DNA from 4 places in the Microbispora sp. CA-135349 genome. Region 3 is predicted to be linked to each of the others. Evidence: riboswitches for the same ligand, from Rfam matches in the RefSeq annotation. Region 3 holds a riboswitch; each other region holds the start of a gene.
The links. Region 3 has a riboswitch for cyclic di-AMP ahead of ACQPZZ_RS38430 (NlpC/P60 family protein). Riboswitches for the same ligand answer to the same signal wherever they lie in the genome.
Positions count from the first base shown of each region.

Region 1: it holds a riboswitch for cyclic di-AMP, as region 3 does, so the genes downstream of both, ACQPZZ_RS19580 (CHAP domain-containing protein) here and ACQPZZ_RS38430 (NlpC/P60 family protein) in region 3, are expected to answer to the same signal.
Region 2: it holds a riboswitch for cyclic di-AMP, as region 3 does, so the genes downstream of both, ACQPZZ_RS30440 (coiled-coil domain-containing protein) here and ACQPZZ_RS38430 (NlpC/P60 family protein) in region 3, are expected to answer to the same signal.
Region 4: it holds a riboswitch for cyclic di-AMP, as region 3 does, so the genes downstream of both, ACQPZZ_RS21085 (glycoside hydrolase family 25 protein) here and ACQPZZ_RS38430 (NlpC/P60 family protein) in region 3, are expected to answer to the same signal.

Region 1 is NZ_CP192001.1:4,199,518-4,206,818, forward strand. It holds gene ACQPZZ_RS19575 (hypothetical protein) at 106-570, shown strand; gene ACQPZZ_RS19580 (CHAP domain-containing protein) at 766-1,446, opposite strand; cyclic di-AMP (ydaO/yuaA leader) riboswitch at 1,461-1,592, opposite strand; gene ACQPZZ_RS19585 (sensor histidine kinase) at 1,812-2,987, opposite strand; gene ACQPZZ_RS19590 (response regulator transcription factor) at 2,984-3,637, opposite strand; gene ACQPZZ_RS19595 (hypothetical protein) at 3,780-4,334, shown strand; gene ACQPZZ_RS19600 (efflux RND transporter periplasmic adaptor subunit) at 4,331-5,395, shown strand; gene ACQPZZ_RS19605 (ABC transporter ATP-binding protein) at 5,392-6,177, shown strand; gene ACQPZZ_RS19610 (ABC transporter permease) at 6,174-7,301, shown strand, end outside.
Region 2 is NZ_CP192001.1:6,630,560-6,637,860, reverse strand. It holds gene ACQPZZ_RS30455 (histidine phosphatase family protein) at 1-374, opposite strand, end outside; gene ACQPZZ_RS30450 (hypothetical protein) at 517-945, shown strand; gene ACQPZZ_RS30445 (hypothetical protein) at 1,241-1,852, opposite strand; gene ACQPZZ_RS30440 (coiled-coil domain-containing protein) at 2,307-3,218, opposite strand; cyclic di-AMP (ydaO/yuaA leader) riboswitch at 3,253-3,391, opposite strand; gene galT (galactose-1-phosphate uridylyltransferase) at 3,462-4,520, opposite strand; gene ACQPZZ_RS30430 (DeoR/GlpR family DNA-binding transcription regulator) at 4,630-5,469, opposite strand; gene ACQPZZ_RS30425 (50S ribosomal protein bL37) at 5,688-5,765, shown strand; gene ACQPZZ_RS30420 (TIGR03086 family metal-binding protein) at 5,774-6,340, opposite strand; gene ACQPZZ_RS30415 (ATP-binding SpoIIE family protein phosphatase) at 6,428-7,301, opposite strand, start outside.
Region 3 is NZ_CP192001.1:8,337,751-8,345,051, forward strand. It holds gene ACQPZZ_RS38415 (histone-like nucleoid-structuring protein Lsr2) at 1-120, opposite strand, end outside; gene ACQPZZ_RS38420 (RDD family protein) at 1,416-2,759, opposite strand; gene ACQPZZ_RS38425 (amino-acid N-acetyltransferase) at 2,898-3,449, opposite strand; cyclic di-AMP (ydaO/yuaA leader) riboswitch at 3,839-3,992, shown strand; gene ACQPZZ_RS38430 (NlpC/P60 family protein) at 4,145-5,104, shown strand; gene ACQPZZ_RS38435 (LuxR C-terminal-related transcriptional regulator) at 5,186-5,434, opposite strand; gene ACQPZZ_RS38440 (winged helix-turn-helix transcriptional regulator) at 5,508-5,918, opposite strand; gene ACQPZZ_RS38445 (NADP-dependent oxidoreductase) at 6,015-6,938, shown strand; gene lysS (lysine--tRNA ligase) at 7,050-7,301, opposite strand, start outside.
Region 4 is NZ_CP192001.1:4,510,020-4,517,320, forward strand. It holds gene ACQPZZ_RS21070 (hypothetical protein) at 1-236, opposite strand, end outside; gene ACQPZZ_RS21075 (hypothetical protein) at 499-984, shown strand; gene secD (protein translocase subunit SecD) at 1,021-3,267, shown strand; gene ACQPZZ_RS21085 (glycoside hydrolase family 25 protein) at 3,336-4,058, opposite strand; cyclic di-AMP (ydaO/yuaA leader) riboswitch at 4,070-4,211, opposite strand; gene ACQPZZ_RS21090 (undecaprenyl diphosphate synthase family protein) at 4,569-4,979, shown strand; gene ACQPZZ_RS21095 (oxygenase MpaB family protein) at 4,976-5,902, shown strand; gene ACQPZZ_RS21100 (hypothetical protein) at 5,931-6,077, opposite strand; gene ACQPZZ_RS21105 (flavin reductase family protein) at 6,243-6,815, shown strand; gene ACQPZZ_RS21110 (IclR family transcriptional regulator) at 6,909-7,301, opposite strand, start outside.

The sequences.
Region 1 (7,301 bases), 4.1 Mb from region 3:
CGGGGCCGTCGCGGGCACCGCGACGGCCGCCCGCAGGAACATGTCGTCAGGACACGTCAGGCACTAGGGTGACCGCGATCGCCCGCGTCGGCAAAGGAGATGATCATGACCACCGACCCGACGATGACCCGGATCGGCCAGGGGGTGGAGTTGCATCACCACCAAGGTCAGCGTGAAGCCGCCCGCGACCTGTTCGCACAGATCTGGGACGACATCGGCGGTGAACAGGGCGACCCGCTGCATGTTTGCGTCCTCGCCCACTCAATGGCCGACGTGCAGGACGACGTGCACCAGGAGCTGATGTGGGATCTGCGTGCGCTTGCCGCCGCCGATCTCGTCACCGACGAGCGGGTGGCCCAGGCCGGGGTGCCACTTTCCGTGGCCGGCCTGTATCCGTCCTTGCACCTGAACCTGAGTGAGTGCTATCGCAAGCTGGGCGACTCAGGCCGCGCCCGTGAGCATCTCCAGCAGGCGCGGGCCTTGATCGGCGAGCTCGGCGACGACGAGTACGGGCAGCTCATCAGGGGCGGCCTGGAGCGGCTGGCCGCACAGCTGGGCGAGGCCACCTGACGCGCTCCGGGTCTGCCGGAGGCTCGATCCTCGCTCTGATCGGCCCGGCCGGACAGCCCCGTTCGAGAACCCGTCGCGGGTCGCGGCGTGCGAGTGCACAGCGATGGCCGGCGGCACTCCGGTCCCTCCCTTGAACGGCGAAGCGCGCCGGGATCACCGGCGCGCTTCGGGGTCCGGTGCCGGACCGCCGGGCCGTCAGGCGGAGGCGGTGGTGGAGGCGTCCGCGGGATACATCGGGTAGCCGTACCCGACCACCTGCGAGGTGGGGCGGGTGCGGGTCTCGACGGCGCCGCCGTCGCCCGTGTTGCCCTCGATGGTCTGGATGGTGCCGTCGCCGTTGTCCTTGACGACGAAGCCGACATGCACGATGTCGTCGATGTCCTTGCTGCCGTTCCAGTTGAAGAACACCACCGCGCCCGGCTTGGGCGTCTGACCCCAGCGGCCGTGGTCGGCGAACCAGCGGGCGTGCTCGACCGTGTAGGCGTCGGAGCCCATGACGGGCCCGATGCCGAGCTGGTCGCCGACCCAGGAGACGAACATGTCGCACCAGGCGGCGTTGAGGTAGCCCTTCAGGGTGCCTCCGTCGCGGGCGAGGGTCTCACGGGCGCGGGGCGAGGACATGTACCACTGCTGGAACTTGGTTCCGCCGCCGGCCGCGTTCTCGCTGATCCCGACCTGGCTCCTGGCCAGGGTCAGCACGTCCGCCGCGCTGATCTTGGGCAGCGTGGAGGCGATCTCGGCCATGGACTGCGAGGCCGCCGGGCCCTTGCCGGCGTGCGGGTTGTCGGCGTGCGCGGCCGGCGACGCGACCAGCACGGTGGCGGCGAGGGCCCCGCCCGCGAGGGCAGCGCGCATACAGGTGTTGAGGACGTGCATGGTGGGGCGAACTCCCTTACTTCCATGCCGCCTACCGGGTTAGCTGACGGGTTCGGGCTGGAAGTCGCCCTACGGCAGGCATGCCGATTCACCCCAGGAGAGGTGGGTCCCCGGCTCCGCGGACGCGGACTCGGCGGCCGGGCGGCAGGCCGGTATCGGCCGGCCGCGTCGGTCTGAGGAGGGCTTCTTGACCATTGAGATGAGCAAGTGCGCCCTGAGATGCCTAAAAGGTAATAGACCAGGTCAAACCGGTCAAGTTAGACCAAGTCAGATTTTACGGTGCTGAATGCGCCAAGCGGGCGGGGGTGGGTAGGGGCCGCGCCACGTGATCACCAGGGGCGCGCCGTGGCGCGCGCAACCCGTGATCACCCGGGCAGGCGCACGGTCACCGCCAGGCCGCCTTCCGGCCGGGCCAGCGCCTCCGCCGTGCCGCCGTGGGCCACGGCGATGGCCCGGACGATGGACAGGCCCAGCCCCGCCCCCCGGGCGGAGCGCACGCGGTCGCCGCCGAGCCGGCGGAACGGCTCGAACATGTCGTCCACCTCGTACGGCGGGACGAGGGGCCCGGTGTTCTCCACCGTCACGCTCACCCCGGCCTCGTCCTCCCGCAGCCGGACCCAGACCTCCCCGTCACGCACGTTGTACTTGATCGCGTTCTCCAGCAGGTTGAACAGGCAGCGCTCGAGGAAGAGCGGATCACCCTGCGCGACCGCCGGGCGCAGGTCCTCGTGGACGACCACCTTCCCGCGTCGCGGCTGCAGGTCGATCTGCTCCATCACCGTACGGACGACCTGCCGCAGGTCGACCGGCCTGCGGCAGGTCACCTCCTGCTCCGACTGCGCCAGCATGAGCAGGCCCTCGATCAGCCGCTCATACCTGGCGTTCGTGCCCAGCAGCGCGCGGGCCAGCGCCTTGAGGTCCTCCGACGCGGCCGGTTCCTCCAGCGACACCTCAAGGACCGTACGGTTGACCGCCAGCGGGGTGCGCAGCTCGTGGGAGGCGTTGGCGATGAACCGGCGCTGGGCGTCGAACACCCGGTGCAGCCGGTCGAGCATCGCGTCGAAGGTGTCGGCGAGCCGTTTGACCTCGTCCTGCGGGCCGCGCAGGGCGATCCGCTCGTGCAGCGTGCTCTCCGACAGCCGCTGCGCGGTCTCGGTCACGCGGTCGAGCGGGCGCAGCGCGCGGTCGGCCACCAGGTAGCCCAGCACCACCGCGACGGCCCCGACCAGGATCATGACGATCACCGTCGACCTGAGCACGTCGCTCAGCACGTCCGCCGCACCCTGCTCGACATTGGTCCGCACCCGCTGCGCGAGCAGGTCGCCGTCGGGTAGCCTGCCGCCGGGGACGGCAACGGGGGCGCCCGCGCCGGTCACCTTCGACGCCACCGCCACCACGAACCGCTGGTTGAGCGCCCGCGCGGTCAGCAGGTGAGTGAACCACAGCAGCACCGACCCCGCCAGGAGGAACAGCCCGCCGTACAGGAGGGTGAGCCGCATCCGCAGACCGAGCCCGCCCCACAAGGACAGGACGCGATTCACAGCCGGTACCCCCGGCCCGGCACGTTCTCGATCACCGGCGGCTCGCCCAGCTTGCGGCGCAGCGAGGTGATCGTGACGCGCAGCACGCCGGTACCGGCGCCGGCGTGCTCGTCCCACACCTTCGCGCGCAGCCGGGCCGGGGTGACCAGCCCGCCGCACGCGCTCATCAGCTCGTGCAGCACGTCGAACTCCTTACGTCCCAGCGCCACCTGACGCCCGTCCCGCACGACCGTGCGGCGGGCGGGGTCGAGCCGGATCCCGGCCCGCTCGATCGCCGGCGGCACCGCCCGGGGCGTGCGCCGGGCCAGCGCCCGGATCCGGGCCACCAGCTCGGCGAACGCGAACGGCTTGACCAGGTAGTCGTCGGCGCCCAGGGACAGGCCCCCGACCCGGTCCCGCACCCGCCCGGCCGCCGTCAGCATGAGGATGCGGCTCGCCCCGCCGGCGCCGACCAGCTCCCGGCACACCTCGTCTCCGTGCACCTCGGGCAGGTCGCGGTCGAGCACGACCACGTCGTAGTCGACGTAGGCGGCCAGCTCCAGCGCCTCCCGGCCGTCGCAGGCCACGTCCACCGCGATCGCGTGCAGCCGCAGCCCGCGGGCGACCGCGTGGGCCAGCTGTTCCTCGTCCTCGACCACGAGCACCCGCATTCCAACCTCCCGCTCGGCTCCGAGACTGGCGCAGGAGGTGTTAGCCGCGGATAAACGGATCTCGCTTATCCGCGTTTAGCACCGCCTCCGCTGAAGTTGGGCCCCGTCCCGGGCGAACGCCCCGGGAAAGAAGGAGCGACCCATGCGCTTACGACCGCTGCGCGCCCTGGGCCCGGCATTCGGGCTCGCGCTGGCACTGGCCGCCTGCGGCGCGGCCCCCGCGGACGACGGGATCGCCAGTGCGGGCGGCGCCACCCCCGGCACCACCACCGGCGTCACCCCCGGCACCGCGACGGGCGCGACGACGAAGCCCTCGCCGGGCACCGTCGACCGGCAGGAGGCCCAGCTCAAGTTCGCCCAGTGCATGCGCGAGCACGGCGTGGACATGCCCGACCCCGGCCCCGACGGCCGCGTCCGCATCATGGGCAAAAAGGGCGAGGAGGCCGTGATGCGCAAGGCCATGCAGGCCTGCGAGCACTTCATGAAGGACGCGGTCGGCGACAAGCTCGGCGGCGACGACCCCCAGGTACGCGACCGCATGGTCAAGTTCGCCCAGTGCATGCGTGAGCACGGCATCGACATCCCCGACCCGGCGCCCGGACAAGGGATCCAGTTCAAGCTCAAGCCGGGCCAGGAGAAGGCGATGGAAGAGGCGCAGAAGGCCTGCGAGGAGCTCGCGCCGGGGAGCAGGCCGTGAGGAAGGGCCTGGTGATCGCGGGGGCCGGAGTCCTCGCCCTGGCCGCCGCGGGGACCGCCGTCGCCATGGCGGGCGGCGACGGCGCAGGCGCGGCCGAGCCGTCCGCGCCCCCGGTCCCCGCCACCGCGTCGATCACCCGCCAGGACCTGATCGACACCAAGACCGTGGAGGGGGCCCTGACCTACTCCGGCGAGCGTCAGGTGAGCACCGACGCCTCCGGCACGGTCACCTGGGCGCCCGCCGAGGGCGCGGTCGTCCGGCGCGGCCGCCCGCTGCTCAGGGTCGACCGCAGGCCGGTGGTCCTCATGTACGGCTCGCTGCCGATGTACCGCCCGCTGCGGCAGGGCGTCGACGACGGCCCGGACGTCGAGCAGCTCGAACGCAACCTCAAGGTCCTGGGCTACGGAGACGACCTGACCGTGGACGACCACTTCAGCTACGCCACCTATCTGGCCGTCAAGCAGTGGCAGGACGACGCCGGGCTGCCCGAGACCGGGCAGGTGGACGCCTCCCAGGTGGTCTTCCTTCCCGCCGCCGCCCGGGTGACCGCCGCCAAGGTCGACGTCGGCGACAGGACCACGCCCGGACGCCCGGCCCTCACCGTGTCGGGCGTACGACGGCTGGTGCACGTGGACCTGTCCACCGACGACCAGACGCTGGCCAGGAAGGGCGCCAAGGTCACCGTGGAACTGCCCGGCGGCGAGCGGGTCACCGGGAGGATCACCTCGGTCGGCACGGTGGCCGAGTCCGTCCCTTCCGAGCAGGGACAGGACGAGGGCAGCACCGTCGACGTCGACATCACCTTGGGCACGACCCCGAAGACCCGCCTCGACAAGGCCCCCGTCGAGGTGGAGCTGGTCAGCGAGCGGCGGGAGAACGTGCTGGCCGTGCCCGTGGAGGCGCTGCTGGCCCTGCGGGAGGGCGGCTTCGGCGTCGAGGTGGTCGAGGGCGCCTCCACCCGCGTGGTCCCGGTCGAGCTCGGCGCCTTCGGCAGCGGCATGGTCGAGATCACCGGCGCCGGGCTCGCCGAGGGCATGAAGGTCGGGGTGCCCGCCACATGAGCATCCCGCAGCCCGAGCAGCCGTACGTGGTGGAGCTGCGCGAGGTGACCAAGGTGTACGGCGGCGGCGTGCGGGCCCTGCGCGGAGTGGACCTGCTGGTCGAACGCGGCGAACTCGTCGCCATCGCCGGGCCGTCCGGCTCCGGCAAGTCGACCCTGCTGCACCTCGTCGGCACCCTGGACCGGCCCACCACGGGCACCGTACGGATCGCCGGGCACGATGTGGCCGGGCTTCGCGACCGCGAGCTGTCCGCGCTGCGCGCCCGCCACCTGGGCTTCGTCTTCCAGCAGTTCCACCTCGCGCCCGGGGTGAGCGCGCTGGACAACGTCGCCGACGGCCTGCTGTACACCGGCACGCCGCTGCGGGCGCGGCGGGAACGCGCCGCCGCCGCGCTGGAGAAGGTGGGCCTCGGCCACCGTCTGGGCCACCGCCCCAACCAGCTGTCCGGCGGCGAGCAGCAGCGGGTGGCGGTGGCCCGCGCCGTGGCGGGCGACCCGCCGCTGCTGCTGGCCGACGAGCCGACCGGCAACCTCGACTCCGCGGCCGGCGCCGAGGTGCTGGGGGTTCTGCGCGACCTGCACGCCGCCGGCACCACGATCGCGGTCATCACCCACGACCCCGAGATCGCCGAATGGTGCCCCCGGCAGGTGCGCGTACGCGACGGCCGCGTCGTCGCCGACGCCGGGCCGGGCGAAGGACGCCGCCCTCCCGGAGCCAATCCCAAAGCGGCGCCCGATCGCCGGACGGCGGAGGCGGGGGCGGCGAAGGGAGCACCACGATGACCCGTCAGCGGCTGACCCCCGCCAGGCTCGGGCCGTCCGACGTCCTGCGGACCGGCGCGGCCGGGCTGCGCACCCGCCCCGCGCGGGTGGTGCTGTCCGCGCTCGGCATCGCCATCGGTATCGCCACGATGATCGCGGTGCTGGGGATCTCGTCCTCCTCCCGTGAGCAGTTGCTGCGCCAGCTCGACCGGCTCGGCACCAACCTGCTCACCGTCTCGCCGGGGCAGACGCTGTTCGGCGGGGAGGCCAAGCTGCCCACGGAGGCGCTCGGCATGGTCCGGCGCATCGGGCCGGTCCGCACGGCCTCGGCCACCGGATCGGTCGACACCACGATCCGGCGCACCGACCGCATCCCCAAGGCCGTGACCGGCGGCATCGCCGTCCAGGCCGCCACCGCGGGCCTGCTCACCACCCTGGAGGGCCGGGTCGTCACGGGCGCCTGGCTGAACGCCGCCACCGAGGCGCGGCCCGCCGTCGTGCTGGGTGCCAAGGCGGCGGAACGGCTCGGCATCACCAGAACCGGCGCGCAGGTCTGGATGGGCGAGCGGTGGTTCACGGTCGTCGGCGTCCTCGGTCCGATGCCGCTCGCCCCGGAGATCGAGCGTTCGGCACTCGTCGGGTTCCCGGCCGCGGAGAAGTACCTGGGCTTCGACGGCCACCCGACGACCATCTACGAACGGTCGGCCGAGGAGTCGGTGGAGGCCGTACGTGCCGTGCTGCCGCGCACGGTCAACCCGGAGAACCCCGAGGAGGTCACGGTCAGCAGGCCCTCGGACGCGCTGACGGCCCGGGCGGCGGCCGCGAGCGCGTTCACCAACCTGCTGCTCGGCCTCGGCGCGGTCGCGCTGCTGGTCGGCGGGGTCGGCGTGGCCAACACGATGGTGATCTCGGTGCTGGAACGGCGCAGGGAGATCGGCCTGCGCCGCTCGCTGGGCGCCACCCGGGGACAGGTCCGTCTGCAGTTCCTCGCGGAGTCGCTGCTGCTGTCGGCGCTCGGCGGGATCGCGGGGGCGGCGCTGGGTGGCCTGGCCACCGTCGGCTACGCGCTGTCGCGCGACTGGCCGCCGGTGGTCCCGGCCTGGGCCTTCGCGGGCGCCGTCGGCGCCACGCTCGTCATCGGCACC
Region 2 (7,301 bases), 1.7 Mb from region 3:
GGACTCCGGCCGGTTCGAGCCCGGCCTGCCGAGCTGCTGCAATAAACGCCGGTGATCGGCTCGCCGGCGAGAACCCGGGCCGCCACGGCCGCCTGCTCACGCCCGCGTGCCGTCAGAGGCGCCGCAGGAACAGCCCCGGCAAGACCGGCGGTGACGTTCTCGGATTCGGCATGGCGCAGACACCAGACGCGCACCCCATCGCTGATCACCGCACGGGCCCGATCACGAGAATTCCCGCCTCTGCTCTCCTCGCGTGCCGGCGCTCGATCGAACGACGCCCGGCCCGTCGGTCGGCTGCCGGTGAGAGATCTCCGTTCACGCAAGGACAATAGCTCGATCCGCACGAGCGCCGAGAACAAGTTGACCGGGTTCATTGGTGAAGGGCGGAACGTGACCGGCTTGACTCGAATATGTATGAATTTCCTACTTGGACTTGTTCATAAGTGGCAATCGAGTAAGAATCAGTTCAGCCTTCAACTACTTGGTCGGAGGGTTACTGCACGGATGAGGAGAGGCATGAAGCGCACCATCCCCGTTCTCGCCGTCACCGCCGGCGTCCTCGGCGCCACGCTCACCGGCATCGGTCCCGCGTCCGCAGCCCCCACAGTCGACTGCTCCACCGGCGGGTACACGCGGGTTGTGAATAGTTACGTCCCCACCAACGTCGAGCGGCCGGCGGTGGACGGTCACAGCTACAACATCGGCGGTTCGTTGGCGTACACGTACGAGGTCTGCCTCGACATCCCGGACACCTCGACATTCACGATCGAGGTGCGGATCTGGAATAACGGAACGCAGAGCGTGTTCGTGGACGACCGGCCCGGGGACAAGGTCTTCCGCTACTCGATCGGCGCCAACAGCTTCTGGCAGGTCTACGGCACGATGACCGGGCCCGGCAGCACCTACATCTACTACACCTGGAACGAGAAGCAGCTCCCGGCCTGACCCGGAACGGGCCGGCCGCCTCGCTCGGCGAGGGGGCCGGCCCAGAAGCGGCTGAGAAGTCCGGCAGAGGCCTGGAACCGGCGGTTCGGTACATCGAGATCTGATCCGTCCCCCTGAAGCTTCCGCGCCTGCCGGCGCATCACCCGTGCGATCGGGAGCCGGACACCATGGGGGCAACTCCGCGGCCTGCTCGGGCGTGTGCTGGTGGGTGCCGGTGTGAAGGGCTGTGAGGTCCTGTTGCTGTGCTTCGCTGCCGTGCCTCACGTGCCGGAAGCTCGGCGGAGGCGATGCAGGGTCAGGACAACACAACTCTGGCGTCCGGCGGCAGGCCGAAAGTTCTGCGCGCCTCAGGGTAGATGCTGTTTTCCATGTCCCACCCGGCGCCGGCCAGCTCTATTGCCCGGGGTGCGCCCTCCGGGGAAAACAGAGCGCGCGTCGAAGACGCGTACTCGGCGCCGTCCGCCGGCTCATCGACGTGCCGCACGGCGAAGCGTCCGTTCACCGACTCCATCGTCAACAGCAGCGGCACGCAATAGCCGGTGCCGCTGACGAGCTTGTCACCTGAGCGGGCCAACTCCTCGCACCGGGCCACAAGTCCGACCAGAAGGCGAGCATCTTTCCGGCGAACCTCGATGAGGTCCTCCTCGCAGAACATACGGGGATGCAAGACCGACTGGGCAGCGGCCAGATAGTTGCCTTCGTTGCGGACGGGGTCTGTCTCCAGAAAGTGGTCAGCCGTTGCCGTGAGCGCCGTACGCGTCGAAGAATCGACCGAGATGACCTGTTCTGAGGCGGTGCCCGGCAAATCCGGCCCGGACAGCCGCGGGATCAACACGACGCCTCCGGCGACCGCGACAACCAGTACGACGATCGCCCACGCAAGCGGTCGTCTGCTCAGGCGCGTCACGGGCCTCTCTCACGATCATCAAGCTGAAACACCGGAATCGTAGCTCCTTGACGGTTCTGTCCGCCTATATCACCCATAATGATCCCTGCTCTCGTTCGTTGTCGTCGCGTGCCGGCGTTTCCCACCGTCATGTGCCTCCAAAGTGTCCCGGCCCGCACATACAATCCGGACGTGTCGGACTCCCGCATTCGCCGCCGCGCTTTGATGCGTCTCGCTCTGTGGTGGGCTGCTGGTTACGTCGCTACAGCGGGAGCGCACCTCTTCGCCGACAAGGCGTCCCTCGCGGACTCCTTACTGACGAGCACGGGTACGTTGATCTTCGTCGTTCCATTCGGCATCGTCATATGGTGGCCCGAATTACGCGGCCGAGAGCCTGATGAAAAAGGCCGTTCCTCCGGCGGAGACGCTGGAGATCACACGTCGTAGGTCTGATCCGCCCTGCTGGCCTGCGGGCTCAGTACATCGAGATGTGGACGTGGTCGTAATGGTTGGCGGTGATGCCGCCGCGGTCGGACATGGTCCGCCAGCCCGGATGGCCGAGGTTGTAGATGCGCTGCTGCCAGATCACGTACATGACGCCGAGTTTCGGTCCGTTCTTGATGGCCCAGGCGGCGAGGCTGTCGCCGAGCGCCTTCATCTCGGGGGAGGGCATGGCGCCGCCCGAGCTCATCATGAAGTCGCAGGCGCGCCCCAGGGGATGCTCGCCGCTGTCCTCGGCGCGGTAGCAGCCGACCGGGAACCGCAGATCGAAGTACTTGCCGACCTCGGCCCGCATGAGCCGCATCCGGGGCGTGATGTTGTCGGAGCCGCCGGGCAGTTCCGGCGCCCACGAACCACCCGACCGCTTGCCCGGGGCGACGGGGATCAGGGCGTCGAGCTTGTCCTTGATCTCGTCGATGAGATCCTCGGCGTCCTCGCGCTGTCCGGCGACCTCGGCGGCCTGCGACTTGAGCTGTTCGGTCAGCGTCTCGGCGGCCTCGGCGGCCCGTTGCCGTTCGGCGCGCACCTGGTCGAAGCGCGTGAGCCTGGCGGCCTGCTCCTCCTTGAGCTGGTAGTTCAGCGCGGCGGTGTTCATGTCGGGCAGCACCATCGCGCTCTCGGCCTGGTAGCGCAGCCCCGCCATCTGCCGCACGGCGTCCCTGGCGGCGCTGTAGTCGGCCTCCGCCTTGGCCAGCCGGCCGCGCGCCGCCTTCTCCTCGACGCGGGCCTTGGCGAGTGCGACACGTTTGGCGTTGTAGTCGCCGATCAGCCGGTCGACCTTCTTCCGCAGGTCCGACAGTTCTTTCTTGAGCTGCTTCTCCGTCGGTCTGGGATCGGCGGCGCCCGGAACGGCCGCGCCGAACACGAAGACGGCGGCGCTGAGCACGCCGGCAGCCAGGGGGAACGCGCGGGGCAGAGCCCACTCCTCTCCATCCGCCGACCGGGTTAGCTGACGGGTTCGGGCTGGAGGAGCCCGGGCAGGCGACTGCCTTGACCCCAGGTGCGTGGTTGGGTCCCCGGTTCCCGGGCGGGGCGCCCGGGATTAGGCCTACCGGCTGTGACAACCGGTGCCAGGGATACTAGTGGTAAAGAAACAGCGCTTGCCACCCAAGTCGCAACCATCCGGAGATCAAGCCGTTACCACCTCGCGGAGCATCCGGGCGGCCTCCTCCGGGAGCACGTCGTTGACGAAGGCGCCCATGGCGCTCTCCGACCCGGCGAGATACTTCAGCTTGTTCGGCGCGCGCCGGATCGTGAAGAGCTGGAGGTGGAGGTAGGCCATGTCGCGCCGGAAGACGACCGGCGCCTGATGCCAGGCCGCGACGTACGGCATGACGACGCCGAACAGCCCGTCCAGGCGGCGCAGCACCTCGATGTAGAGCGGAGCGAAGGCCGACCGTTCCTCCGGCGACAGGGCGGGGATGTCGGGCACCTGACGGTGCGGGTAGAGGTGCACCTCGAACGGGTAGCGCGCGGCGGCAGGGACGAAGGCGGTCCAGTGCTCGTTGGCGGCCACCACCCGCGGTCCTCTCCGCTCCGCGGCCAGAACGTCCGCGAACAGGTTGCCGCCCTGGTGGCGGGCGGCGGCGTCCAGCATCTGGCGCGTGCGCGGCGTGACGTACGGATAGGCGTAGATCTGGCCGTGGGGGTGCGGCAGCGTGATGCCGATCTCGGCGCCGCGGTTCTCGAAGCAGAAGACCTGCTCCACGCCGGGCAGCGAGGACAGCTCGGCCGTGCGGTCGGCCCACGCCTCGACGACCAGCTCGGCCTGCTCGTCGCTCAGGGAGCTGAACGACGCGTCGTGGTCGGAGGTGAAGCAGACCACCTCACAACGCCCGATCCCCGGCCGCACCTCGCTGAGGCCGCCCACCTGCTCGTACGCGCCCGTGTTCAAGCTGAACGACGGGAAACGGTTCTCGAACACCGCCACCTCGTACGGCGAGGGGATCTCCGAGCCGGGATGGCCCGGGCAGAGCGGGCATTCGTCGGCGGACGGCAGATGGGTGCGGGTCTGGCGGTGGCGGGCGACGGCCACCCACTCGTCCATCAGCGGGTCGTAGCGCAGTTCGGAGGCGAGCGGACGCGGCGGCAGGTCCCGGGGGTCGGCGGCGCTGTGATCGGCGTCGTCACGCCGGTCGAAGTAGATCAGCTCACGGCCGTCGGCGAGATGGGTGATGGTGCGCTTCAAGAGCGGTCTCCAGCTTCACGGTGCGGTGTCGGTGTCCCGGTGGTGTCGGTGTCGCAACCTGCTGCCGGGCGTCCGGTGAGCGTGTCCGGTGTCGTGGTTCGGCCCGGTGTCACAGTGCGGTCTCCAGCTCGGTTCCCCCGGTCTCACCGGTCTCACCGGTCTCCCCGATTTCGCCGGACGGATCGGCGAGGAGGAGCTCGCCGGCGTTCTCCGACAACGCGGTGCGTGCCTCCTCGGGCAGGCTCACGTCGCTCACGACCACGTTGGCCTCGCCGAGAGCGGCGATCGTGCTGATACCGATCGTTCCCCACTTGGTGTGGTCGGCCAGGACCACGAGCTGCTGGGCGGCCGCGACCAGGGCGCGGTCGGTCTCCGCCTCCAGCAGGTTGGGCGTGGTGAAGCCGGCCCGGACGCTCATCCCGTGCACTCCGAGCATGAGCGTGTCGACGTTCAGGGAACGGACCGCCGCCACGGCCACCGGGCCGACCAGGGCGTCGGACGGGGTACGGACGCCTCCCACGAGCACCACGGTCTGGTCGGGCCGACCGGCGCGGTGGAAGACGTCGGCCACCTGGACGGAGTTGGTGATAACGGTCAGTTCGGGCACGTCCACCAGGTGGTGGGCCAGTGTCCAGGTGGTGGTCCCGGCCGACAGGGCGACGGAGCTGCCCGGCCGCACGAGCATGGCGGCCCTGCGGGCGATGGCCTCCTTCTCGGCCTGCTGCCGGACCGACTTGACCGCGAAACCCGGCTCCTCCGTCGAGCCGGTGCCGGTGGCGGTCGCCCCGCCGTGCACCTTGACGATCAGGCCGCGCTCCGCGAGGACCTCCAGGTCGCGGCGGATCGTCATGTCCGAGACCCCGAGGTCGCGTACGAGCTGCGCGACGCGCACCCCGCCGGTTCTGCGCACCCTCTCCAGGATCGCCTGCTGCCGTTGCTGGGCCAGCATCCACCACTCCTGTCAACAGATTCAAACAAATTATGCCCCAGGCGCGTTGGGGCATGTTGAGTTGGGGTCCCGGTAGCCAGTGGGGCCGTTCCTCGGCCTCGCGATGCATCCGTCCGGCCGAGAGCTCGCGCGGCAAATGATCACGAGCGCATCCCTTGCCGCTCGCGGCGCGGGGGAGGACAGTGAGCGAAAGCCGTACTCGACGGAAGGCGGTCGTCATGGGCAGACGCGCACGCAAGTCGAAGGCACGCAAGAAGAAGAAGGCCAACCACGGCAGGCGGCCCACGGGACGGTAGACCCGTTCCTAGGGGTTCCTCCCCCAGGCGGCGAGCAGTTGAGTCTGCTGATCGGCGCCGGCCGGAACGCCTCGTTCGTCCCCGATAACCCCTGCCTCGCGGTAGTCCTCCCGCGCCTTCTCGAACCATTCGGAGCAGGAGGCGACCAGTTCGGGGTCGAGCTGTTCCGGTCCGCCGATGGCACGCGCCAGGTCCCAGGTGTGGATCAGCGCGTCGGCGAACAGTTCGGTGATGTACTCCTCGCCCGGCACGTCGCCGAAGGACAGGTGGGCGACGCTGGTCAGGGCGCCGTCGGCGTACACCGCCTGGACGGCGCCCTGCGCGGACGCCTCGAACGCCTTGAGTGGGTCCTCGCCGAGCACGTCACCCTCGAAGGCGTCCCCCACCTCGGCGACCGTACGGCCGGACAGCAGTTCGGGGGCCCACAGGTTTTCGGCCACGACGTGGTTGACGAGCCCCCGGACGTCCCAGTCGACACAGGGGGTCGGCAGCTCCCACTGTCCGCGGCGGACGAGATGGAGGCGGTCCCCGAAACCGTCCAGCGCCCTGCGGTACGCGTCACGGATGTCGATCATGTCCCCTCCTCGCCACGAACTCCCCACTCGAACGTAACTCTTCTCAACGATCAGTCATACACGCTCGCATGGGAGGAAACACCCGGGTCAAGGGAGGTGCTGCTCGACCCAGACGATCTTCCCGTACGAGGTGGGCCGGGTGCCCCAGCGGTAGGCGAAGCGTTTGATCAGCTGGAGACCGCGGCCGGTGTCCTCGTCGGGGGTGGCGGTGCGCGGGGTGGGGGTGGCGGGGGAGCCGTCGGCCACCTCGACCACCAGCGTGTGGCCGCGCAGCAGCCGCATCTCGATCGGCGGCCAGCCGTGCTTGAGCGCGTTGGTGACGAGTTCGCTCACGATGAGCTGCGTGCTGTCCACGAGACCGTCCAGGCCCCACCTGTGGAGGGTGCCGCGGACGAATCGCCGCGCGTGCGAGACGAACCGCGGATCGGCCGGCAGCGGGCAGGTCGCGACCTCGTCCGGATCGAGGTCGCGCACCCGGGCGAGCAGCAGGGCGATGTCGTCACGCTCGTGGCTCGACCGCTGGCTGCTGATGATCACATCGCACTTGTCCTCCATGTCCTCCACCGGACCGGCGAGCAGGCGGCGCAACCCCATGATCCCCGCGTCCAGGTCCCGCTCGCGGCTCTCCACGAGGCCGTCGGTGTAGAGGGCGAGCAGGGTCCCGGTCGGCAGGACCAGCTCACGGGACTCCAGCGGGTCGCTGCCGATGCCGAGCGGCAGTCCGGCGGGCAGCTCGATGATCTCCGTGGACCGGTCGGGGTGCAGCAGGACCGGCGGCACGTGCCCCGCCCGGGCGAGCGAGCAGCTGCGCGTGACCGGGTCGTAGACGGCGTAGATGCAGGTCGCGATCTGGCTCGGGTCGAGGTCCTGGCTCATCAGGTTGAGCCGGAACAGCACCTCGTCGGGCGGCAGGTCGAGGCTCGCCAGCGTACGCGCGGCCGTGCGAAGCTGGCCCATGGTC
Region 3 (7,301 bases):
CGCGTTGCCGTCGCTCAGGTCAATCTCATATGACGTGCCGTCAATCGCGAAGGTGACCGTCTCATTGGCCTCGCCGCCATCGAGATCGTCGATGAGAATCACCTGCGTGTGCTTGGCCATCCGGCAATCCTTTCGCAGCCCATAGTTTGATTCGTCAGCCAAACATATACCCGGTTTCCCCTGGCTGACAATTCAAGATTGCGGATTCTCAGGAACCTCTGAGTCCGGTGACTTCTCGCGTGGCTCCCGTGTCGTGCCGAGGCCGGCCGCGTCGGAACGTACCAACTTTACGATGCCGTAGACGACCGCACCGGCGACGACCACGGAAGGTATCAAGGCGGACAATACCTCTGTCATTCTGCCTCGCTCGTGCCGGGGGTGCCATTGGGTGCACCCGACGAAATTCCGAGGACGTGGCAAGGCTGCCGGCCTCTAGCGTGGGCCGGGCGCCCCGATACGACCATAGCGCCGGGAGGGACCAGACGTGCCTTCCGGGGTGCCCCTGGAGGGCCGGGGTAATCCTCGTCTCTCCAGCGGCCTTACCGGATGCACTCGAAATCGTACCCAAAATGCCGACCCGGGCGGTCACCGATCCCCGCCGTCCCGCCCTTTCCTCCGACCGCGCACTTCCGGCGCGACGGCGGCAGGCCGGGCCGCGCATCCTCGGGTTCACGCAGGCCCATGCCGCAGCCGCAGGTGACCGGCTCGCCGACCAGGACGAACACGTACGGGCGGGCGAGCGCGAAGCGGCAAACAGGCCCTCTGGAAAAGGCCGGACGGGGGACGTACGACCGTTGTAGAGCCCGGTGAAACGAGGAGCCCGCGTCACGACAGCCGGATCTTCACAAGGGGCACGAGACCCTTCTCGTACGGCACGCACGCCTTGTGAGGATATACGCGCAAGCAGATCGCCATGGCCCGGAAGCCTCGTAAAAAGAGAGGACCGGCCGGTTCGATCAAGATCGACGAGCGGCGGCCTGAAGATCGAAAAAGGAGCGGGACACAATCACGCGGACGTCCCCGGCGGCCCGGCGTCCGAGTTTCGCCCGGCCAAACGATGCCCCGCATTCCACGGACGCCGCCTGCGCCGCGTAGAGCGGGCGGGCATCCGGGAGCACCATAAGGGCCCGTGCGGCTCCATACGGCCCCATAAGCGTCCCTGGCGGTTCCTTAAGCCGTCCGTGGGCGGATATGGCCCGGACGGGGGCGGGAAGGCGAACCTTAAGGATTGGCGCCGGGGGGCGGTCTCACGGTCATTGGGCACCTCTCGGGGACGGTGAACCCAAGCATGGCATGCCCGGGCGGCCCCGCATGGATTTTCCGTCACAGCCGGATGCCGGCGGCTGGAGGACGCCATAGCGATCGCATACAAAAACGGGGCCGATGGTCGGTTCCATCGGCCCCGTCCGCAGTCGTTACTTGACCTTGACCACCACGGTGCGGGCGACCTTGTCATGCAGCGCCTGGTGCAGCGGCTTGTCCCACAGCAGCCACAGCGCATTCACCAACGCGAAGACGCCCGCCAGATACTCGATGAGAGGAATCCAGCGCACCAACTGCGGCCCCCACATCACGCCGGCGCGCTTGGCGACGACGTCGGTGGGCAGGCCGCCGTCGAGAGTGCCGCCGATCGGGACGACCTTGATCCCCATCGCGATCTTTCCGAGCGTCTGCCCGCGCGAGCGCAGCATGAGGAACTCGTAGCCGACCATCACGAGCCCGCTCAGGATCGAGACGAGCAGTGTGGCGAGGAAGAGGCCGCTGGCCTCGGTGACGGCCCCGGTACTCAGGTTGATGCTGGCCGAGGAGTAGACGACCGCGAAGATCACACCGTTGAGGATCAGGAAGGGGATTCCCACGATGACGCCGTCGATCAGGCGGGCGACCAGGCGCTGCCACCACTCCGCGAGCGGAGCCGGGGCGCCGGGCGGAATCGGCCCCGCGGCCGCGTACGGGTGGCCGAAGCCGGGCTGGCCATAGCCCTGCTGGCCGTACTGCTGCCCGTAACCCTGCTGCGGATCCGGCTGCGCGTACTGCTGCTGGCCGTACCCCTGCTGGGCGTACTGCTGCTGCGCGTAGCCCTGCTGCTGGCCGTAACCGCTCTGGGACGACTGGCCGTACTGCTGCTGGGCCTGCTGGCTGTAGTCCTGCTGCTGGCTGTAGTCCTGCTGCTGGCCGTAACCGCCCTGGGACGACTGGCCGTACTGCTGCTGGGCCTGCTGGCCGTAGTCCTGCTGCTGGCCGTAGCCACCCTGGGACGACTGGCCGTACTGCTGCTGGCCCTGCTGGGCGCCGTAGCCCTGCTGACCGTAGTCCTGCTGGCCGTAACCGGGCTGCTGGCCGTAACCCTGCTGCTGGCTCTGCTGGGCGCCGTAGCCCTGCTGACCGTAGTCCTGCTGCTGACCGTAGTCCTGCTGCTGGCCGTAACCGGGCTGCTGGCCGTAACCGGGCTGCTGGCCGTAGCCCTGCTGCTGGCCCTGCTGGGCGCCGTAGCCCTGCTGACCGTACTGCTGCTGGCCGTACCCCTGCTGGGGGTACTGCTGCTGCCCGTAGCCCTGCTGCTGGCCGTAACCGCCCTGGGCGGGGTCATAGCCGGGCTGCTGCTGCGGGCCCGTCTGCCCGGGCTGGCGATAGCTGACGACCGTGACGTCGGGGTCGTAGTCCTGGGCGGGTCTGTCCGTGCCGTACCCGGGGCTCGATGACGGCGGTGGCGTTCCGTCCGACTCGTCCTGGGGGTACGGCGGCTGTCCGGTGCTCACCGTGTCACCTCGTTTCGAAGACGCATGCGCCGCACGTCTGTAGCACACGCTGATATTGCTAAAAGTAGCGACAGGTGTATCAACAGTCACCTTTGCAGGGGCCGACAATCGGCGTCAAAGATCACAAACCGGCGTTCATCAATGGCGATCGAGGTGCAGCAGCATTCGGGTGTTCCCCAGCGTGTTCGGCTTGACGTGCTCCAAGTCGAGGAACTCGGCGACGCCCTCGTCGTACGACGCGAGCAGTTCCGCGTACACCTCGGGGGAGACCGGGGTGCCCTGAATGGGCCTGAAACCGTGCCGGGCGAAGAACTCGACCGCGAAGGTGAGGCAGAAGACCCTCCGCACACCGAGGTCCCTGGCGGTCTCGATGAGCGCCGCGACGATTTGATGGCCGATTCCCCCGCGGCGCGCCGCGGGATCCACCGCCACGGTCCTGATCTCGGCCAGGTCCTCCCACAGCACGTGCAGCGCGCCGCAGCCGACGACCTGACCGCCGATCTCGGCCACCCAGAACTCCTGGACGTCCTCGTACAGCGTCACCGTGCTCTTCTTGAGCAGACGGGGACCGACTCCCGAGTACGCGTCGACAAGGCGCCGGATGGCCCGGACGTCGGGCGTCCTGGCCCGGCGCACCGTCACGGCGGTGGCGCCCTCTCCGGTGGGCGTCTGCGCGGCGACCTGCTCCATGAGCGGCCAGCCTAGCCGGACCACGGGCGATCCTCACCGTCGGCGTCCAGCGGCATCACGGATAACGGTCATACCCAAATGCCACACTCGACATGGGGCCTGACTGTACGTAGCCGCCAGGATACGGACGGACGACCCGCCCGCTCGGCGGCAGCAGTTCCGGTTCGTCCCATTTTTCCCGCGAGCCCCAGCAGCCAATACAAAGACTCAGATGCGCTCAAACCCAGGTGAACACGGACGTACCAGTGCCGAACTCGTGACCCGGTTGTGATCAATCGGTTGTCAAACGTAGACGGGTTTCGGAGTTCTGGTTGAGCAAGAACTCGCCGTGCACTATCGTCCTGCGACGATGCCGGTCATCGTGCACGCTCACGGCGGCCGGGCGCCGAGTCTTCGAAGCACCGCGTGCGGAGGGGAGCCGGGGACCCAACTGCAGGATCAGGATCGGTTCGATCTCAGATCGTCAAGGGGTGAATCCGTCAAGGTAGGGCTACTCCGGCCCGAACCCGTCAGCTAACCCGGTAGGCGCTCAGTAGCGCCCCGCCGAGCGGTCCCGTCCCGATGACGCGGGCCCGCCCCGGGGCGCATGTGGGAGAGGAGCTCGGTTGCGCATGCGTGGAGGACGGTCGGCGGGCAGGCACGCCCGCGGCCGACAGTCCGGATCCGGCACGGCCGGTCCGGGTGCAATCCGCCGGTTGGCGTTCGTCGGCGTCGCGCTCACCGCGATCACGTTCGGCGCCCCGGTGGTCCGCGCCACCGCCGACCCGAAGCCGAGCCTCAAGGAGCTCACGGAGCAGGTCGAGAGCCTCTACACCGAGATCGAGAGCCTCACCGAGCAGTACAACGGCGAGCGCGTGCGCCTGAAGGCGGCCGAGCGGTCCGCCGAGCTCGCCAAGAAGAACCTCGCCAAGAGCGAGGCCGAGCTGGAGGTCCGCCGGCAGAAGGCGAGCGCTCTCGCACAGCACTCCTACATGACCAACGGGCTCGGCGGCGCCCTCGCGCTCATCGGCGGCGACGGCGACCCCAGGGACTACCTGGACCAGGCCACCACGACGTACGCCCTGGAGCTGCAGGGAAGCCAGGAGGTCGCGGAGGTCACCAAGGCCATGGACGCCGCCGCGCGGGCCAGGCAGAGCGCCTCCGCCCGGCAGGCCGAGGTCAAGAAACTGCTCACCGGCCTCGACTCCCGGCGTGACAAGATCACTAAGTTGATCAAGAAGACCGAGAGCAGCCTCTACCGGCAGGTCTCCCGGACGGTCGGCAGCGAGACGCGCAGCAGGATGTCGTTCCCCATCGTGGGCGACGGCAAGGCGGCCCAGGCGGCGCGCTGGGCGCTCAGGCAGCAGCTCAAGCCGTACGTGTGGGGCGCCGAGGGGCCCGGCTCCTTCGACTGCTCGGGTCTGGTCATGGCGGCCTACCAGGCCGTCGGCGTCAGCCTGCCGCACTACACCGGCGACCAGTGGACGGCGGGCACGCACATCTCCCGTGACCAGCTTCGCCCCGGCGACCTGGTGTTCTTCTACTCCGACCTGCACCACGTGGGCATCTACATCGGCGGCGGCTACATGATCCACGCGCCGCGCACGGGAGACGTCATCCACATCGCGAGGATCGCCGGGCGGCCGTTCGCGGGAGCGGTGCGGGTCGCCGACTGAGTCGTCCCGAACCGAGGGCGTGGGGTGGAACCGGGTCGCCGACGGAGTCGTCCCGAAGCGAGGGCGTGGGGCGGAACGCGGTCAGATGAGACGGCGGCGTGCCGCCCAGGCGACGGCCTCGATCGCGGTCGCGACGCCGATCCGGTCGCAGATGCCCCGCAGCCGGCGCCGCACGGTGCGGCCGCTGACATCGAGACTGCGGCCCACGCGATCGGCTGTCACACCCTTGGCCAGCTCCGCGAGGAGAAGCAGGTCCTCTTCGGTGAGACCGGCACGGTCAAGGTCCGAGGCGGGATTGCCACCTCGGTAGACGACCTCGGGAACACCCATCGTCCGCCCTCCCCCACGACGATGATTCGTCGGCCCACCCTTCAGGGACGGTAAACGCCTGCCACGAAGGTCGTCAAGGTGCGGAGTCGGCCCGCCGGTCGTACGTCTCCCGGGCCGCCTCGACATCCTCCATGTGGACCTCGGCCCAGTTCTTGATCGCTTTCAGCAGCGGCATGAGACTTTCACCCAGGGGCGTGAGCCGGTAGTCGACCCGGACCGGCACCGCGGGAGTGACCGTGCGGGAGACGAGGCCGTCGCGTTCCATCGTCCGCAGCGTCTGCGTGAGCATCTTCTGGCTGACGCCCGCGATCGTCCTCGCCAGTTCGCTGAAGCGCCGCGGGCCGTCGGCGAGCGCGGTGAGCGCCAGGCTCACCCACTTGTCGCTGAGCGCGTCGAGCAGCTGCCGCGACGGGCAGGCCGCGACGTACGCGTTGTACCGCCGGCGCGCCTCTTCCCGCTGCTCGGCCGCCGTCTGCGTGGGCATGTCTTTCCTCCGCGTCACTTACGCACTTTTAGGTGCCTACTTACCAGAAGAGAGTAGGCCTCCCTACGCTCCTTGGCACACCGGAAGGAGGAACTCATGAGAGCACTGGTGGCACGGGACGGAACCGTGGGGATCGTCGACGCGGCCGAGCCGGAGCCGGGGCCGGGACAGGTGCGGATCAGGGTCGAGGCGGCCGCCGTGAACCCCGTCGACCTGCTCACGGCCGCGGGCACCCTCGCCGACAACGGGCTCATGCCGCATCTGGAGACGCACGCCCTGGGATGGGACGTGGCGGGCGTGGTCGACCGGGTCGGTCCGGGAGTGACGGGCGTGCAGCCCGGCGAGCGGGTCATCGGCTTGTCGGACCGCCTGACGGACCGGTTCAAGGCCCAGGCGGACCTGGTCGTCCTGGACGAGACGGCCGTCGCGCCCGCGCCCGCGGGAGTGGCCGCGCCGGAGGCGTCGACGCTGCCGCTGAACGCGCTGACCGCCGTCCAGGCGCTCGACGCCACCGGGCTCGCCCCGGGCGAGACCCTGGTCGTCACGGGAGCGGCCGGGGGCGTCGGCGGCTATCTCGTGGAGCTGGCCGTCGCACGGGGGATCAGGGTCGCCGGGGTCGCCGCGCCCGCCGACGAGGCACTGGTCCGGGACTTCGGCGCGGAGTGGTTCGTGCCGAGGGGCACCGATCTGGCCGCGGCCGTCAGGGCCGTCGTTCCGGGCGGCGCGCACGGCCTGGTGGACGCGGCGGTCGTCGGCCTGCCCGCGCTGGACGCCGTACGCAACGGGGGCGCGTTCGTCGCCGTGGGCGCCGGGCTGGCCCCCATCCCGTTGCGCGGCATCCGGGTCTCGACGGTGTTCGTCCGCGCCGACGCGGCCCAGCTCGGCCACGTCGCGAAGCTGGCCGAGGCGGGACGGCTGAGCATGCGGGTCGCGGGCACCTATCCGCTGGAGCAGGCCGCCGAGGCGCACGAACGCCTGCGGAAGGGCGGCCTGCGCGGCCGGCTCGTCCTGCTGCCCTGACCCGCCTGCCCCTGCTTGTCGCGCTTTGTCGCGACAAGCAGGTCGCGGGCCGGACGGCCATGCCGTCCGGCCCGCTCCCAGGAGGTCAGGCGCCGGGATCAGGCGCCGGGATCAGGCACGGCCGAGCAGCTCGCGCACCCGGTCGCGGCCCACGGCCAGCAGCAGCGTGGGCAGGCGCGGGCCGGTGTCACGGCCGACGAGCAGCCGGTAGAGCAGGGCGAAGAACTCGCGCTGGGCCGCCTTCAGCTCGGGCGTGGCCGCCTTGGCGTCCATGTCGAGCCCGGCCTGCACCTTCGGCACGCCGTACACGAGGGTGGTCAGCCCGTCGAGCGACCAGTGCTCGTCGAGGCCCTCGGCCAGCAG
Region 4 (7,301 bases), 3.8 Mb from region 3:
GGCCGCAACGGGAACGGCAGGTGCTCGGGACCGGCGCCGCCGGTGGGCAGGGTCGCCGACTGCGGCGTCCACGCTCCCATCGTCCACAGCTCGGTGGCGCCCTGCGGCGTGCGCTGAGCGGGATCGCCGCCGTACCAGGCGGGGGTGGATGCGACCAGTGCGAGGGCGAGCATCAGCAGGCCCACCACCAACGTGAAGGCGGTGGACCCGCACATGCCACGTCGTGAGGTCGCCATGAGACCGACCATAACCCACCTTCGCGAAACGGTCATCTGCGTTTCCCGCTGCCCGTTTGTGACGTTCGGTGCGCGCCCGATTCCCGGCATTCGTGATGCGTACCCCGTTTTCCGGCGCCGTTCCCGTACGCCCGGGTGCGTTTCCCCTTCCCTCCCGTGCGGCATGTCCCTACCGGCAGGGGATGCGGCACGGCATGCGCCACGCCCGCGCGGAAGCCGCTACGGTGGCCCGCAAGACCGGGTCGCGTGGGAGGGAGGGATCGTGCGACGCAGGCTGACCACCGCGCTGCTGCTCCTGCTGCACGCGATCTTCCTGACCGCGGCCGGCGTGCCCGCGTCCGCGCTGGAGACGCCGCATCGCGTGGCCGCACCGCACAGCACCTTCCCACACGGCGCCTTCCCACACGGCGCCGGCCCGCACCTCGCTCCGGTCCGTCCGGCGGCCGGGACACGCGGTGTGCGCCAGGCGGCCCGCGCCTGGTCCCCGGCGCGTGACGGCGCCCGGCTCACGGACGTCCGGGCCTGCGCTCCGGCGCACGCCACGCGGCCCGCGAACGGCGACCCGTCCCGCGTCCAGGCGGGCGCGGGCGGCCCCGGCGTGTCCGGCGGGCCGGTCGTGCTGCCCAATCCGGCGGCGCCGCGCGGCGGCACCCGGGTCACCCGGGCCGGGCCGCACCACGACGGCCCGCCCGCCCAGTGCCCGCGCCGGGCCGCTACGGCCCGCGCTCCTCCCTCCACGGCGTACTGAGACCTTTTCCCAGTTCGTCACGCCTGTGGAGGCTTCATGTCCCGTGCGCCCCTGTGGCGCGCGGTGGCGGCGCTCGCCGTCATCGCGACCTCACTGCTGCTCGCCCTCACCATGGCCCCGCGCCTCGGCCTCGACCTGCGCGGCGGCACCCAGCTCGTCTTCGAGACGAAGGACTCCCCCACGGTCAAGGCGGACGCCGACGCCACCGACCGTGCCCTCGACGTGCTCCGGCGCAGGGCGGACGCCCTCGGAGTCGTCGATCCCACTCTGGTCCGCTCCGGCGAGAAGCGGATCATCGTCGAACTGCCCGGTGTGCTCGACCCGCGCGAGGCCGCGAAGGTCATCGGCAAGACCGCGCAGCTCAACTTCCATTCCGTGCTCGGTCCCGCGGAGGACGGAGACAAGGACGCGATCGCCGACGAGAGCGGCCAGAAGCTGAAGCTCGGCCCGGTCGCGCTCAGCGGCGCCGGCGTCACGGACGCCGCCGCGCGCACCGACCCCCAGATGGGCCCCGGCTGGTTCGTCACGATCGACTTCAGGGAGCCCGGCCCCTGGCGTGAGCTGACCGGAAAGGCGGCCTGCGCGCCGGTCGGCGACCACAAGCGCCGTGTCGCCATCGTCCTCGACAACGAGGTCATCTCCTCGCCGCAAGTAGCGGAAACGGTGGCCTGCGAGGCCGGGATCCCCGGCGGCACCACGCAGATCACCGGGTCGTTCACGGCCCAGGAGGCCCAGAACCTCGCGGTGCTGGTCAAGGGTGGCTCGCTTCCGGTGCCGCTGGAACTGGTCGAGCAGCGCACGGTCGGCCCGACCCTCGGCGCCGACGCCATCGCGGCGAGCGCCAAGGCCGGCATCGTCGGGGTCATCCTGACCGCGCTGTTCATCGGCGTCGTCTACCGCCTGGTGGGCGTGCTGGCCGCGGTCGCGCTCGCCTGCTACGGCCTGATCTCGTACGCCGGGCTCGTGGCCATGGGAGCCACGCTCACGCTGCCCGGCCTGGCCGGGTTCGTCCTGGCGATCGGCATGGCGGTGGACGCCAACGTGCTGGTTTTCGAACGGGCCAGGGAGGAGTATGGCGAGGCGCCACGCCGGGGCCTCAAGGCGGCCCTCGACCGTGGCTTCAAGAACGCCTGGAGCGCGATCGCCGACTCCAACATCACCACCCTGCTCGCCGCCGGGCTCCTGTTCTGGCTGGCGTCCGGGCCGGTGAAGGGCTTCGGCGTGACGCTGGCCATCGGCGTGCTCGCCTCGCTGGTCTCAGCGATGCTGATCACCCGGGTGCTCACCGCCGCCCTCATCGGCAGGATCGGCCCGCGGGCGTCCGGCCTCGGCTCGATCGGCCGGGTCAGGACCTGGCTGACCCGGCGTGACCCGGACCTGATGCGGGGCAGGCGGCTGTGGCTCGCCGTCGCGGCCGGGCTGCTCGTGCTGGCGGGCGCCGGGCTGGTCGCCCGTGGCCTCAACTACGGCGTCGAGTTCACCGGCGGCCGGATCGTCGAGTTCGGCACGAGCAGGCCCGTCGACGTCGCGACGGCCAGGCAGGCGGTTGCGGACGCCGGGTTCCCCTCGGCCGTCGTGCAGCGGTCGGATGACGCGATCTCGGTGCGCACCGGGCAGATCAGCGCCGACGACGTGGTCCGCATGGAGGAGGCGCTGGACCGGCGCGTGGGCGACGTCACCAAGCAGCGCGACGAGCTCATCGGGCCGAGCCTCGGCGAGGAACTGCGCCGCAACGCGCTCATCGCGCTCGCCGTCGCGCTCGCGGCGCAGCTCGTCTACCTGGCGTTGCGGTTCCGGTGGACGTTCGGCACGGCGGCCGTGGCGGCGCTGTTCGTGGACGCGGCCGTCGTCGTCGGCGCGTTCGCCTGGCTCGGCAAGCCGATCGACGGCGTCTTCCTGGCCGCGATGCTCACGATCATCGGCTATTCGGTCAACGACAAGGTCGTGCTCTTCGACCGGGTGCGCGAGCTGTGGCCGGTGCGGCGCGGGGAGCCGTTCCACCGGGTGGTGAACACCGCGATCCTGCAGACCGTGCCGCGCACCGTCAACACCGGGCTCGGGGCGCTGTTCATCCTGGCGGCGCTGGCGGTGTTCGGCGGCGACTCGCTGCGCGACTTCGCCGTCGCCCTGCTGATCGGCATCATCGTCGGCACGCTGTCGTCGTCGTTCGTGGCCGGGCCGGTGGCGATCGCGCTGGAGAGGCGCACCTCGCAGCCGCCGCCCGCTCCCGCCGCCCCGCGCCGCAGGCCCGTCACTCGCGACGGATCGGGCGCGGTCGTCTGAGTCGCGAGTCGTGGCCCCGGGACGTGCCCGGGGCCACGAGAGCGGATCAGCGCCGGATCAGGGCCGGATCAGGGCCGGCCGAGTGCGCGCAGCTCAGCGGGCGTCAGCGCGGAGACGTTCTGGTCGATGGGCGAGTCGGTGTACTGGTGGATCGCCCAGGACTTCCAGTCGGCGGGCGGCGTGATGTCGCCCGGGGCCTTGCTGTAGTGGGCCACCCACAGCGGGTACTGGCCGAGGCCGCCGCCGTACTCGTTCGCGAAGTTCCAGCCGCTGTAGAACATCGGCCTGGTCCCGGTCTTGGCCGTCACGTACTCCAGCCAGGTCTTGGCCCACTTGTTGACGTGTGCGACCGACTCGCCGTCGGTGGTCTCCAGGTCGAGCACCAGGATGTCGCCGGGCTTGCTCGGCTGCGCGTTCACCACGCCGAGGAAGTGGTCGGCCTCGGCGATCGGGTCGTTGGAGGGATGACCGAAGTGGTAGACACCCCGGACGATGCCCTTCTTGGCCAGTTCCCGCCAGTGCCGGGGGAAGGACGAGTCGACCCAGGACGTGCCCTCGGTGGCCTTGATGAAGCCGAACTGCGCGCGGCTGTTCACCCAGTCGTGGTCGGCCTCGTAGCCGGAGACGTCCTGGCCGTACGTGTGCGGGTTGGCGTAGGCCGGGGCGGACAGGACGACGGCCGCCGTGACGCTGGCCGAGGCGGCCGAGACCGCGAGGGTCGCCGCCGCGAGGGCGGAGCGCAGGCGCCGGCGGGAGGGCCGGCGGCCGAGGGAGAGCCGATGGGTGGGCATACGGGGTTGACTCCTTGCTTCCATGCCGCCTACCGGGTTAGCTGACGGGTTCGGGCAGGAAGTGCCCTACGGACGCATCTGGGGGCTGCGCCCGATTCACCCCAGGAAATGGGTCCCCGGCTCCGCAGGACGCGGATTCGGCGGCCGCGCGATCATCCTGATCGCGTGGACCGGGCAACGACACGGCAACGGACACGAGAAGGCGGAGACCGCCGGTACCCATTGCCGTGGCACCTAAAGGTACACACCGCACCAGAATGGTGTAAACAGGACAAAAGGCGTCTTTACCTGCGCCGATGCGAGCTGCCGCGGCCGGGATGGCGTCGGCGTACCCTAGGGCCCGTCGGGCCGGGGTAAGGATCACGGCTACCGACGTTGAGTAGTCGATCAATCGCCCTACGTGAAAGAGTCCGTCTCCGGAGAGGATCACCCTCCTCCTCCCTCCCGAACCTGGGGAGGGGATCGCGACGAACGGGTGTGAGAGGCATCCCTCATCACGTGGCGTGTGTCATGGACGGGAACGGCCGGTGGGCCGCGCAACGGTCGCTGCCCCGCACCGCGGGGCATCGGGCGGCGGAGGCCGCCGTGATCGACGTCATCGAGGCGGCGCACACGGCCGGCGTCGAGTGGTTGAGCCTCTACGCCTTCTCAACGGAGAACTGGCGGCGCCCGGCCCCCGAGGTCGACGTCCTGCTGCGCCTGGTGCGGCGCGCCATCCGCGTCATCCGCACCTCCGGAGAGCAGCGGATCTCCAACTTCATGCTGTGGCAGGTGGCGTACGCCGAATGGGTCTTCCCCCGGGTGCTGTGGCCCGACTTCCGGGCCGAGCACTTCTGGGAGTGCCTGGAGGCCTACCGGCGGCGCGAGCGCCGGCTCGGCGGCGTACGGGCACCGGCCCCTACGGGAAAGGGATGTCGATGAGCGACGCAGCAGCAGCCGGAACCGACGCCGATCCGCTCGGCCCGGGATCGATGCTCCACCGGTTGACCCGGCAGGCACGCTGGGGGCTGGTGGCGACCCGGGCCATCGTCCTGGAGGCCGCGCACCCGCAGATCGGCGCGGCGTTGATCACCAACTCGACCTTCGTCGCGCACCCGTGGCGGCGGCTGCGCAACACCGTGCTCAGCGCGCAGCGGATGGTCGACCCCGACATTCAGGTGCGGCAGCGGGAGGCGGCCCGGCTCAACCGCATGCACGCCCGCATCACCGGTATCGACGCGGAGGGCCGCCCGTTCAACGCCGCCGACTCCGAGGCGCGCGCCTGGGTGGTGGCGACGCTGTTCGAGTCCACGGTCACGATGTGCCGGCTGAGCGGCGAGTCCCTCGACGGCCCCGCCCTGGACCGGCTGTACGCCGAGTTCCGGGCGTTCCTCGCCCTGATGGACCCCTACGGGGGCAAGCTGCCGCCCACCATGCGGGAGTTCTGGCGCTACTACGCGCGCGCCGTGGAAGAGCGGCTGGAGAACACCGAAGCGGTCCACATCATCCTCGACCGCCTGTTCGCGCAGGTGCCCGCTCCCACCCCCTCTGCTACGGGACCGGCCGGCCGTGTGGGCGGCGGGCAGGGCGCTCGCCGGGCCCACGGCCAGCGCCGTCGTCGTGGCGTCGCTGCCCGAGTCGCTCCGCGCGCGACTGGGGCTCGCCGAGGTGCCGGGCACACGCACGCTGATGCACGCCGCCTACCTGTCCACTCATCTCGCGACGCGGCTGCTGCCGGAGTCGTGGACACGGCTCGACACGGTAATGACCATGCTCGATCCGGCCTACGCGCCTCAGCGCGGCGGCGACGCGCCGCCGGCTGCCGGCACTCCGGCGCCTACGACCAGTTGTTCGCCCAGTCCTGACGGCCTCGCCACGTTCCCCTCGCCGAATTCATCGAGCGCACCGGTCGGCCGTCTCGCCCCCGGCGTCGCCGAGCATGCCGCCCAGGAAGATCCAGTCGCAGCGGCCGGTGTCCGACGAGAACCGCCACCGGCCGTTGACGACGTGGCCCCCGTCGGCCGGCCGGGCGATGCCCATCGGTTCCGTGACCGGCGAGACCGGCGCGGGCAGGTCCGGTGACCTGCCCGGACGGCGACTCCGCCCGTACGCGCCTTCCGCTGACCGGGATCCCCCTGCGAGTCGCACACAAGGGGGTTTGTAAGTTCGTTACCTGAGGCATCGACACGTACGCGAGGTGAGTCCATGACCGCTGCACCCGCCGACCCCGAGTTCACCGGGGCGGCGCCGCCGACGCCGGCCGAATTCCGGCGCGCGCTGGGCATGTTCGCGAGCGGCGTGACCGTGGTCACAGGCCTCGACGACGGCGAACCGGTGGGCTTCGCCTGCCAGTCGTTCGCGTCGGTGTCCCTCGAACCGCCGCTGGTCCTGTTCTGTGCCGACCACAAAGGCCGCGCCTGGCCGCGGATCAGGAATTCCGGCCGCTTCTGCGTGAACGTCCTCGGCGAGGATCAGGTGGACATCTGCGGCCGGTTCGGCTCCAGCAATGGCCGGAAGTTCGACGGGCTCGACTGGGACCTGTCGCGATGGGGCACTCCCGCGCTGCGCGGGGTGCTGCTGCGCGTCCACGGCGAGGTGCGCGAGGTGCATGTGGCCGGGGACCACGACGTGGTCATCGGCCGTGTCCGCGAACTCGAACCCGTCGCCACCGACCAGCGCCCGATGCTGTTCTACCGCGGCCGGTTCGGCGTGGAGCACGACGACCGGTTCTCCGCCCTCGGCCCGAACCTGTGGGGCTGGGGCGACCACTGGGGCTGAGCCCCGATCTCCCCCAGCCACGGCCTCTCCGGGTGACTCATCGCGCCTCTCCACCGGCCTGCGTTCTTCCCGTGGCGAGCGGTGAGCAGGCGGTTACCGGGCTCCGGGGACCATGTCCGGCACGCGGTGGACGGCCCGGGACCTGTCCTGTGCGCCGAGATCGGGGAAGAGCGCGAGCGAGACCTGCCGCGCGGCCTCGACCACGAGCGGGGCCACCTTCTCCAGCGGCGTACGGTCGTCGCCCGCCAGGGAGATGCTGGCCACCGGTCCTTCGTGGCCACGAACGGCCGCGGCGACGCAGGAGATTCCGGGGAAGCACTCCCCCCGCTCGAAGGCGAGCCCTCGGCGCCGCCTGATCCGGTTGAGCTCCTGGTGCAGCGTGCCGATGTCGCCGATCGCCCGGCCGGTCAAGGGGCTGGGCAGACGGCTGGTCGGCCGGTTGATGTGCCCGTCGACGAGCACCTCGGCCTGCTCGGGCTCCAGCCA